Regions from separate parts of the Streptomyces sp. NPDC107454 genome, predicted to be linked through region 2. Evidence: predicted binding sites of a transcription regulator. Region 2 holds the regulator's gene; the other holds the start of a gene.
The links. Region 2 encodes HrcA, which represses chaperone genes, less so after heat shock. Its sites were predicted from a motif close to TTNGCACTCNGNNNNNCNGAGTGCNAA; they were not measured.
Positions count from the first base shown of each region.

Region 1: groL (chaperonin GroEL) is a predicted target of HrcA. The motif match lies at 2,414-2,440, and genes of this name have one in related genera.

Region 1 covers NZ_JBVJPA010000013.1:225,463-230,246, forward strand. Annotated here, with positions in the region: gene ACZ69M_RS32045 (NADH:flavin oxidoreductase) at 1-474, opposite strand, end outside; gene groL (chaperonin GroEL) at 665-2,287, opposite strand; gene ACZ69M_RS32055 (cold-shock protein) at 2,653-2,859, opposite strand; gene ACZ69M_RS32060 (MoaD/ThiS family protein) at 3,320-3,595, opposite strand; gene thrC (threonine synthase) at 3,685-4,784, opposite strand, start outside.
Region 2 covers NZ_JBVJPA010000001.1:394,426-399,209, forward strand. Annotated here, with positions in the region: gene ACZ69M_RS01675 (DUF3097 domain-containing protein) at 1-365, opposite strand, end outside; gene ACZ69M_RS01680 (MBL fold metallo-hydrolase) at 397-1,197, opposite strand; gene hrcA (heat-inducible transcriptional repressor HrcA) at 1,424-2,446, shown strand; gene dnaJ (molecular chaperone DnaJ) at 2,447-3,583, shown strand; gene ACZ69M_RS01695 (nitronate monooxygenase) at 3,695-4,783, shown strand; gene ACZ69M_RS01700 (16S rRNA (uracil(1498)-N(3))-methyltransferase) at 4,780-4,784, shown strand, end outside.

The DNA of each region.
Region 1 (4,784 bases), on a different contig from region 2:
CTCGACGACGTCGTCCAGGTCCTGCTGGGTCATGGCCTTGCCGGTGACCTCGGCGTCCGCGGAGCCGATGCCGGACGGGCCGACGGCCGGCGCGTCCGCGAACGGCGGCTGTCCCGCCTCGCGCACCATGCCGATGTGCCACAGCTGCGGAACGATCGTGCCGCCCGCCGCGTGCACGGCGTCGGCGACCTTCGCCCAGCCCGCGAGCTGCTCCTCGCCGTGGAAGCGCGGCACACGGTCGCTCTGCCCGGCCGAGTCGTGGCCGACGTACGTGCCCTCGGTGACGATGAGGCCCACGCCCGCGGCGGCGCGGCGGGCGTAGTACCCGGCCACGTCCTCACCGGGGACGCCGCCCGGGGAGAACTGCCGGGTCATCGGTGCCATCGCGATCCGGTTCGGGACCGTCAGGCCGTTCAGCGAGACAGGGCGGGACAGGATCTCGGCCGCGCGGGAGGCGGGGGCAGTCGTAGACACGTGTGGGGGCTCCTCGGGTACCGGTTGGTATGTGCGTATGCATCGATCATGCGTCAGCGACAACTCCCCGGCCGGTCATGTCATTCCGGCCGCCGGGCACCTCGCCCTGTGACCCCGGACACGCCCGAGGGCGGTACCCCCTGTTTCCAGGGGGTACCGCCCTCGGCAGGAAAACCGGTCCTCGGAAGGATCAGAAGTCCATGTCACCGCCCGGCATGCCGCCCGGAGCGGCCGCGGCGGCCTTCTCCGGCTTGTCGGCGATGACGGCCTCGGTGGTCAGGAACAGCGCGGCGATGGAGGCGGCGTTCTGCAGGGCAGAGCGCGTCACCTTCGCCGGGTCGATGATGCCCTCGGCGATCATGTCGACGTACTCACCGGTCGCGGCGTTCAGGCCGTGGCCGACGGGCAGGTTGCGCACCTTCTCGACGATGACGCCACCCTCGAGACCACCGTTGACGGCGATCTGCTTGAGCGGGGCCTCCAGGGCGAGCCGCACGGCGTTGGCGCCGGTCGCCTCGTCACCCGAGAGCTCGAGCTTCTCGAAGACCGAGGAGGCCTGGATGAGGGCCACGCCACCACCGGCGACGATGCCCTCCTCGACGGCCGCCTTCGCGTTGCGAACGGCGTCCTCGATGCGGTGCTTGCGCTCCTTGAGCTCGACCTCGGTGGCGGCACCGGCCTTGATGACGGCCACGCCGCCGGCCAGCTTCGCCAGGCGCTCCTGGAGCTTCTCGCGGTCGTAGTCCGAGTCGGAGTTCTCGATCTCGGCACGGATCTGGTTGACCCGGCCCTGGACCTGGTCGGCAGAGCCGGAGCCGTCCACGATCGTGGTCTCGTCCTTGGTGATGACGACCTTGCGGGCACGGCCCAGCAGGTCCAGACCCGCGTTCTCCAGCTTGAGGCCGACCTCCTCGGAGATGACCTCGCCGCCCGTGAGGATGGCGATGTCGCCGAGCATGGCCTTGCGGCGGTCACCGAAGCCCGGAGCCTTGACGGCGACGGACTTGAAGGTGCCACGGATCTTGTTGACGACCAGGGTCGACAGGGCCTCGCCCTCGACGTCCTCGGCGATGATCAGCAGCGGCTTGCCGGACTGCATGACCTTCTCGAGGAGCGGCAGCAGGTCCTTGACGTTGCTGATCTTCGAGTTGGCGATCAGGATGTACGGGTCGTCGAGGACGGCCTCCATACGCTCCATGTCGGTGGCGAAGTACGCCGAGATGTAGCCCTTGTCGAAGCGCATACCCTCGGTGAGCTCAAGCTCCAGACCGAAGGTCTGGGACTCCTCGACGGTGATGACGCCTTCCTTGCCGACCTTGTCCATCGCCTCGGCGATGAGCTCGCCGATCTGGGTGTCGGCGGCGGAGATGGAGGCCGTGGAAGCGATCTGCTCCTTGGTCTCGACATCCTTGGCCTGCTCAAGGAGGGCACCGGAGACGGCCTCGACGGCCTTCTCGATACCGCGCTTGAGAGCCATCGGGTTGGCACCGGCGGCTACGTTGCGCAGGCCCTCGCGGACGAGCGCCTGGGCGAGAACGGTCGCCGTGGTCGTACCGTCACCGGCGACGTCGTCCGTCTTCTTGGCGACTTCCTTGACCAGCTCGGCGCCGATCTTCTCGTACGGGTCCTCGAGCTCGATCTCCTTGGCGATGGAAACACCATCGTTGGTGATCGTGGGGGCGCCCCACTTCTTCTCGAGGACGACGTTGCGGCCCTTGGGGCCAAGGGTGACCTTGACGGCGTCGGCGAGCTGGTTCATCCCGCGCTCGAGACCGCGCCGTGCCTCCTCGTCGAACGCGATGATCTTGGCCATGTGAAGTGGTCCTCCCGGACTGGGGTGGATTGCTCCGGACCGCGCTGGCGCCCGCGACGGACGGCCTGCCTGCCCCGTGGTTCCTTGCACCACCTGGCCTGCGGGCCTCACCGACCCGGTCCTTCGTTATCACTCTCACCTTCAGAGTGCTAACGCCAATGATTAGCACTCGCCCCTGCCGAGTGCAAGCGCCTTCCCTTGATCCGCAGGTGAGAAGGGGCGCGCAACCCGCGCGTCGCGCCGGTGCGCGAGCGGGCCCACGGCGGTGTCGAGCGGGTCCACGGCCGCGTGCGGGCAGGCCGAAGGGCTCGTACCCCAGGGGATACGAGCCCTTCGTCACGTCGAACAGTCAGTCGGCGCGTGCTTCAGCTGGTCGCGAGTCGGACCATGTCCGCCTGCGGCCCTTTCTGGCCCTGCGAGATCTCGAAATCGACCCGCTGACCCTCTTCCAGGGTGCGGTAGCCGTCCATCTGAATCGCGCTGTAGTGGACGAATACATCCGCACCACCGTCGACCGCGATGAAGCCGTACCCCTTCTCCGCGTTGAACCACTTGACGGTGCCCTGAGCCATGCCTAACTCCCCTATTACTGGCCCTTGCACAGGACCGCACTTCGCGGACCCGGGTCAGACCTCACCCCCCAACGGTTGGGGGTGTGCGCCGGAACGCGTCGACCGCGGCTGAATGTATCTGTCCAACTGCCGTCTGCAACAGGTCAATCGGACGAGAATTCCGGGCACGACCGATCGGGAATATGGGGAGAATTTGCGAAGATTCAGGGCAAGTCGGGCCCCATAAAAGCCATATAAGGCTCAAAAGCACGGGGCATTTTGGCTACTTCTTGCCGGACTTCGGGCGCGAACTCATATGCGCCCGGCATGCAAAGTGGAGCGGCTTCCCCAACTGTACCGCGCTCAACCATGCAGAATTGCCCCCTCCGCTTCTCTCACGGAGGGGGCAATTCGATGAACTCTCGGTAATTGGCATTACCAAGGGTAACTATCTCACCCTGGGTAACGGCTCGCGAGGCGGTCAGCCGCCGGCGACGGCGGGAATGATCGAGACGCCCGCGCCGTCCGGCGTCGCCGTCTCCAGACCCTGCTCGAAGCGGACGTCGTCGTCGTTCACATAGACGTTGACGAACCGGCGCAGCTTGCCCTGGTCGTCCAGGACGCGCGCGGCGATACCCGTGTGGTTCTTCTCCAGATCCGCGATGACCTCACCGAGGGTCCCACCCTCGGCCGTCACCTCGGCCTGACCACCGGTGTAGGTGCGCAGGATGGTGGGGATGCGGACGGAAACGCTCATTCTTGTGACCTCCGGTCGGGTAAGGGCTTTTGGGGGGCGCGGGGAACTGCGCGACCAGCCCCCACCGGCCCGCAGACGAACAACGACGCTTACGCGAGCCCAGCTTCCCGGAAGGACTCGAGGCTGGGGCGAATCGTCGCGGTGAGCCCCGTACCGGCCACCGCATCCAGCGTCTTCAGACCATCACCGGTGTTCAGCACGACGGTGGTCAGCGTCGGGTCCAGCAGCCCGCTCTCGATCAGCTTCTTCGTCACGCCCACCGTCACACCACCGGCGGTCTCCGCGAAGATGCCCTCCGTCCGCGCGAGCAGCTTGATCGCGTCGACGACCTGCTCGTCGTTCACGTCCTCCACGGCCCCGCCCGTGCGCCGCGCGATGTCCAGCACGTACGGCCCGTCGGCCGGGTTGCCGATGGCGAGCGACTTGGCGATGGTGTTCGGCTTCTGGGGCCGTACGACGTCGTGGCCCGCCTTGTAGGCGACGGACACCGGCGAGCACCCCTCGGCCTGGGCACCGAAGATCTTGTACGGCTTGTCCTCGACCAGTCCGAGCTTGATCAGCTCCTGAAGACCCTTGTCGATCTTCGTGAGCTGGGAGCCGGAGGCGATGGGGATCACCAGCTGGTCGGGGAGCTGCCACCCCAGCTGCTCACAGATCTCGTACGCCAGGGTCTTGGAGCCCTCCGCGTAGTACGGCCGCAGGTTGACGTTGACGAATCCCCAGCCCTCGCCGGCCGGGTCGCCGATCAGCTCGGAGCAGAAGCGGTTCACGTCGTCGTAGTTGCCCTCGATGCCGACGAGCTCGCCGCCGTAGATCGCGGCCATGACGATCTTGCCCTGCTCCAGGTCGTGCGGGATGAACACGCAGGAGCGGAAGCCGGCGCGGGCGGCGGCGGCACCGACGGCGCCGGCGAGGTTGCCCGTGGAAGAGCAGGAGAGAGTGGTGAAGTCGAACGCGCGGGCGGCCTCGATGGCCTGGGCGACGACGCGGTCCTTGAAGGAGTGCGTCGGGTTGCCGGAGTCGTCCTTGACGAAGAGCTTGCCGGCCTCGACGCCCAGCTCGCGGGCGAGGTTGTCGGCCTTGACGAGCTTGGTCCAGCCGGGGTTGATGTTCGGCTTGTCGGCGACGTCGGCCGGGACGGGCAGCAGCGGCGCGTAGCGCCAGATGTTCGCGGGGCCCGCTTCGATGC
Region 2 (4,784 bases):
CGTTCGACCAGCTCGGCGTCGTGGCGGCCCTCCACGTAGATCCGGCCGGCACGGGCGACCCGGGCCCGCGCGCCGGGGACGGCCACCGAACCGGAGGCCGTGCGGGTGGGACGGGTGGTGGTGGAGGAGGGGCGGGTGAGAGTGACCACCTGGCCCTCCAGGAGGAAGCCGCGCGGTTCCAGGGGGAACACGCGGTGCTTGCCGAAGCGGTCCTCCAGCGTCACCGTGCCCGCCTCGCAGCGGATCACCGCACCGCAGAAACCGGTACCCGGCTCCTCGACCACCAGGCCCGGCTCCGCCGGAACCTCCGGCACGGGCTTGGGCTTCTTCCACGGCGGAGTCAGGTCCGGAGAGTACTGGCGCATTCGGATGACGATAGGAGAAGCCCGGCGGCGCTCAACGCGACACGCCGGAATCCGACACGCTGGAATCCGACACGTCGAGACCCGGCGTGGCGAGACCCGGCACGCCGTAACCCGGCACACCGAAACGCTCGGCCAGCGCGTCCCGCTGGGACCGTACGAACCCGGCGTCCACGACCGCTCCGTGCCCCGGCACGTACAGCGCGTCCTCCCCGCCGAGGTCGAGCAACCTGTCGAGGGCCCCGGGCCAGCGCGACGGTACGGCGTCGGGGCCCGCCTGGGGCTCGCCGGACTCCTCGACCAGGTCGCCGCAGAACACCACCGTCGGGTCGCCCGGCACCACGACCACGAGGTCGTGGGCGGTGTGGCCCTCGCCCGTCCGCACCAGCAGGACCTCGACGCCGCCGGCCAGCTCGAGCTGCCAGGTGCCCCACACGTAGTGCCGGGGACGCACCAGGGTGTCCGCCGCGTCCTCCGCCGCCCGCGCGTCCAGCCCGCCCCGTACCGCGTCCGCGAACAGCTCCTCGCGCCCGTGCTCGTACACCTCGGCCAGGCCGCCCGCGGCGAGGACCTCCGCGCCCGCGAACGCCGCCGCGCCCAGGACATGGTCGAAGTGGGGGTGGGTGAGCGCGAGGAAGGTCACACGGCAGCCGGCGAGCGCTTGCGCCTCCCCGCGCAACCGTGCGCCCTCCGCGAGGCTCGACCCCGAGTCGATGATCAGCGCCCCGCCCTCGCCCACGACCAGTCCGACCGTGCAGTCCCAGACCGGAAGCCGCCGCCGCCCCACCCGCGGTGTCAGCTGTTCCCACCCCGCCTCTTCCCAAGTCACCTTCATACGCCGACGCTAGCGGTGAGGGCGTGGACGGTACGACATCGCGGGCAGGGACGGTGTGACATCACGGGACACGTCGGTGTACGTCGGTGCACCTTGCACAAGATCGCGGGGCCGCCCTTGCCGGGGCCGTACCCACCGGCCGTACACTGGGCCGGGGAATGCTGGCACTCGCACGCGCTGAGTGCCAGGCGAGGCGCCGAGGGGCCGAGAACTGGAGGTGTGCGCGATGCTCAGTGAACGCAGGCTCGAAGTGCTGCGCGCCATCGTCCAGGACTATGTCGGCACCGACGAGCCCGTCGCGGTCGGTTCCAAGGCGCTGACCGAGCGGCACCGGCTGGGAGTGTCCCCGGCCACCGTCCGCAACGACATGGCGGCCCTGGAGGACGAGGGATACATCGCCCAGCCGCACACCAGCGCCGGGCGGATCCCCACCGACAAGGGCTACCGGCTCTTCGTCGACAAGCTCGCCGGCGTCAAGCCGATGACCGCGCCCGAGCGGCGGGCCATTCAGAACTTCCTGGACGGCGCGGTCGACCTGGACGACGTCGTCGGGCGGACGGTGCGGCTGCTCGCGCAGCTGACCCGGCAGGTCGCCGTCGTGCAGTATCCGTCGCTGACGAGATCGACCGTGCGGCACGTGGAGCTGCTCTCCCTCGCCCCTGCCCGTGTGATGCTCGTGCTGATCACGGACACCGGGCGGGTCGAGCAGCGCATGATCGACTGCCCGGCCCCGTTCGGAGAAACGTCTCTCGCGGATCTGCGGGCCCGGCTCAACAGCAGGGTCGCGGGCCGGCGCTTCGCGGACGTCCCGCAGCTCGTGCAGGACCTCCCGGACGCGTTCGAGGCGGAGGACCGAGGTACGGTCGCGACGGTGCTCTCCACTCTTCTGGAGACGCTCGTCGAGGAGACCGAGGAGCGGCTCATGATCGGCGGGACCGCCAATCTGACGCGTTTCGGACATGACTTCCCTCTCACCATCCGGCCGGTGCTCGAAGCGCTGGAGGAGCAGGTCGTGCTTCTCAAGTTGCTTGGTGAGGCCGGGGATTCGAGCATGACCGTGCGAATCGGTCACGAGAACGCGTATGAGGGACTCAACTCCACGTCCGTGGTCTCGGTCGGCTACGGTTCGGGCGGCGAGGCAGTAGCCAAACTCGGCGTGGTCGGCCCGACCCGCATGGATTACCCGGGAACGATGGGAGCGGTACGCGCAGTGGCACGGTACGTCGGACAGATCCTGGCGGAGTCGTAAGTGGCCACGGACTACTACGCCGTACTCGGCGTGCGCCGCGACGCGTCCCAGGACGAGATCAAGAAGGCCTTCCGGCGGCTCGCACGCGAGCTGCACCCGGACGTCAATCCCGATCCGAAGACGCAGGAGCGGTTCAAGGAGATCAACGCCGCGTACGAGGTGTTGTCGGACCCGCAGAAGAAGCAGGTCTACGACCTCGGCGGCGACCCGCTGTCCCAGTCGGGCGGCGGCGGTGCGGGCGGCTTCGGCGCCGGCGGGTTCGGGAACTTCTCGGACATCATGGACGCCTTCTTCGGTACGGCGTCGCAGCGCGGTCCGCGCTCGCGTACGCGGCGTGGCCAGGACGCCATGATCCGGCTCGAGATCGAGCTGGACGAGGCGGCCTTCGGCACGACGAAGGACATCCAGGTCGACACGGCCGTCGTCTGCGCCACCTGCAACGGTGAGGGCGCGGCGCCGGGTACCTCGGCCCAGACCTGTGACATGTGTCGCGGGCGGGGTGAGGTGTCCCAGGTCACGCGGTCCTTCCTCGGGCAGGTCATGACCTCCCGGCCGTGTCCGCAGTGTCAGGGCTTCGGGACCGTCGTCCCGACTCCCTGCCCCGAGTGCGCCGGTGACGGGCGGGTCCGGTCGCGTCGCACGCTGACCGTCAAGATCCCCGCCGGCGTCGACAACGGCACGCGGATCCAGCTCGCGGGCGAGGGCGAGGTCGGGCCTGGTGGCGGTCCCGCCGGTGACCTCTACGTCGAGATCCACGAGCTGCCGCACTCCACGTTCCAGCGGCGCGGGGACGATCTGCACTGCACGGTGACCATTCCGATGACCGCGGCCTCGCTCGGCACCAAGGTGCCGCTGGAGACCCTCGACGGTCTCGAGGAGGTCGACATCCGTCCGGGCACGCAGTCCGGGCAGTCGATTCCGCTGCACGGGCGGGGTGTCACACATCTGCGGGGCGGTGGCCGCGGTGACCTCATCGTGCACGTCGAGGTGACCACGCCCACGAAGCTCGATCCCGAGCAGGAGCGGTTGCTGCGGGAGCTGGCGCAGCTGCGGGGGGAGGAGCGGCCCACGGGGCAGTTCCAGCCCGGGCAGCAGGGCTTGTTCTCGCGTCTGAAGGACGCGTTCAACGGTCGCTGACGGGTGTTCCTGGGGGCTCCGCCCCCAGGCGCTCGAGCGACCGTCCCGGTGGCCTATGCCAGGCGGAAGGCCCGATTCGGACTTGTTCGGAGGACGTGACAACATGCCGTCATGTCCACCGCACTGACCGATCTCTTCCCCCATCCGATCGTGCAGGCCCCCATGGCGGGCGGCGTCTCCGTCCCGGATCTCGCGGCCGCCGTGTCCGAGGCCGGCGGGCTCGGGTTCCTTGCGGCCGGGTACAAGACCGCCGACGGCATGTACCAGGAGATCAAGCAGTTGCGCGGGCTCACGGGCTGCCCCTTCGGGGTCAATCTGTTCATGCCGCAGCCCGAGTACGCCGACCCCGCCGCGGTCGAGGTCTACGCCCACCAGCTCGCGGGCGAGTCCTCCTGGTACGAGACCGAACTCGGTGAACCGGACAGCGGCCGTGACGACGGCTACGACGCCAAGCTCGCCGTCCTCCTGGACAACCCGGTGCCGGTGGTCTCGTTCCACTTCGGCATCCCGAGCACCGACGTCCTGGACTCCCTGCGCCGCGCCGGCACCCTCACCGTGATCACCGCGACCACCGCCGAGGAGGCGCTCGCCGTCCAGCGGGCCGGCGCCGACGCGGTCATCGTGCAGGGCGTGGAGGCGGGCGGCCACCAGGGCACCCACCGCGACAACCCGGAGACGGACGGCACGGGTATCGGGCTGCTGTCGCTGATCGCGCAGGTGCGCGAGACCGTGGACATCCCGGTCATCGCCGCCGGCGGCATCATGCGCGGCAGCCAGATCGCCGCGGTGCTCGCCGCGGGCGCGAACGCGGCGCAGCTCGGCACCGCGTTCCTCGCCACCCCGGAGTCCGGCGCCAACGCCGTGCACAAGCAGGCGCTGACCAACCCGCTGTTCGTACGGACGGAGCTGACGCGCGCGTTCTCCGGGCGGCCGGCGCGCGGCCTGGTGAACCGTTTCCTGCGCGAGCACGGCCCGTACGCGCCCGCCGCGTACCCCGAGGTCCACCACCTCACCTCCCCGCTGCGCAAGGCGGCCGCCAAGGCGGGCGACGCGCAGGGCATGGCGCTGTGGGCGGGGCAGGGGCACCGTATGGCGCGCGAGCTGCCCGCCGGGCAGCTGGTGGAGGTGCTGAGCGCGGAGCTCGAGGCGGCCAGGACAGCGTTGTCGGCCGCCGGGGAAGCGGGGGGTGAGGTCCGATGAC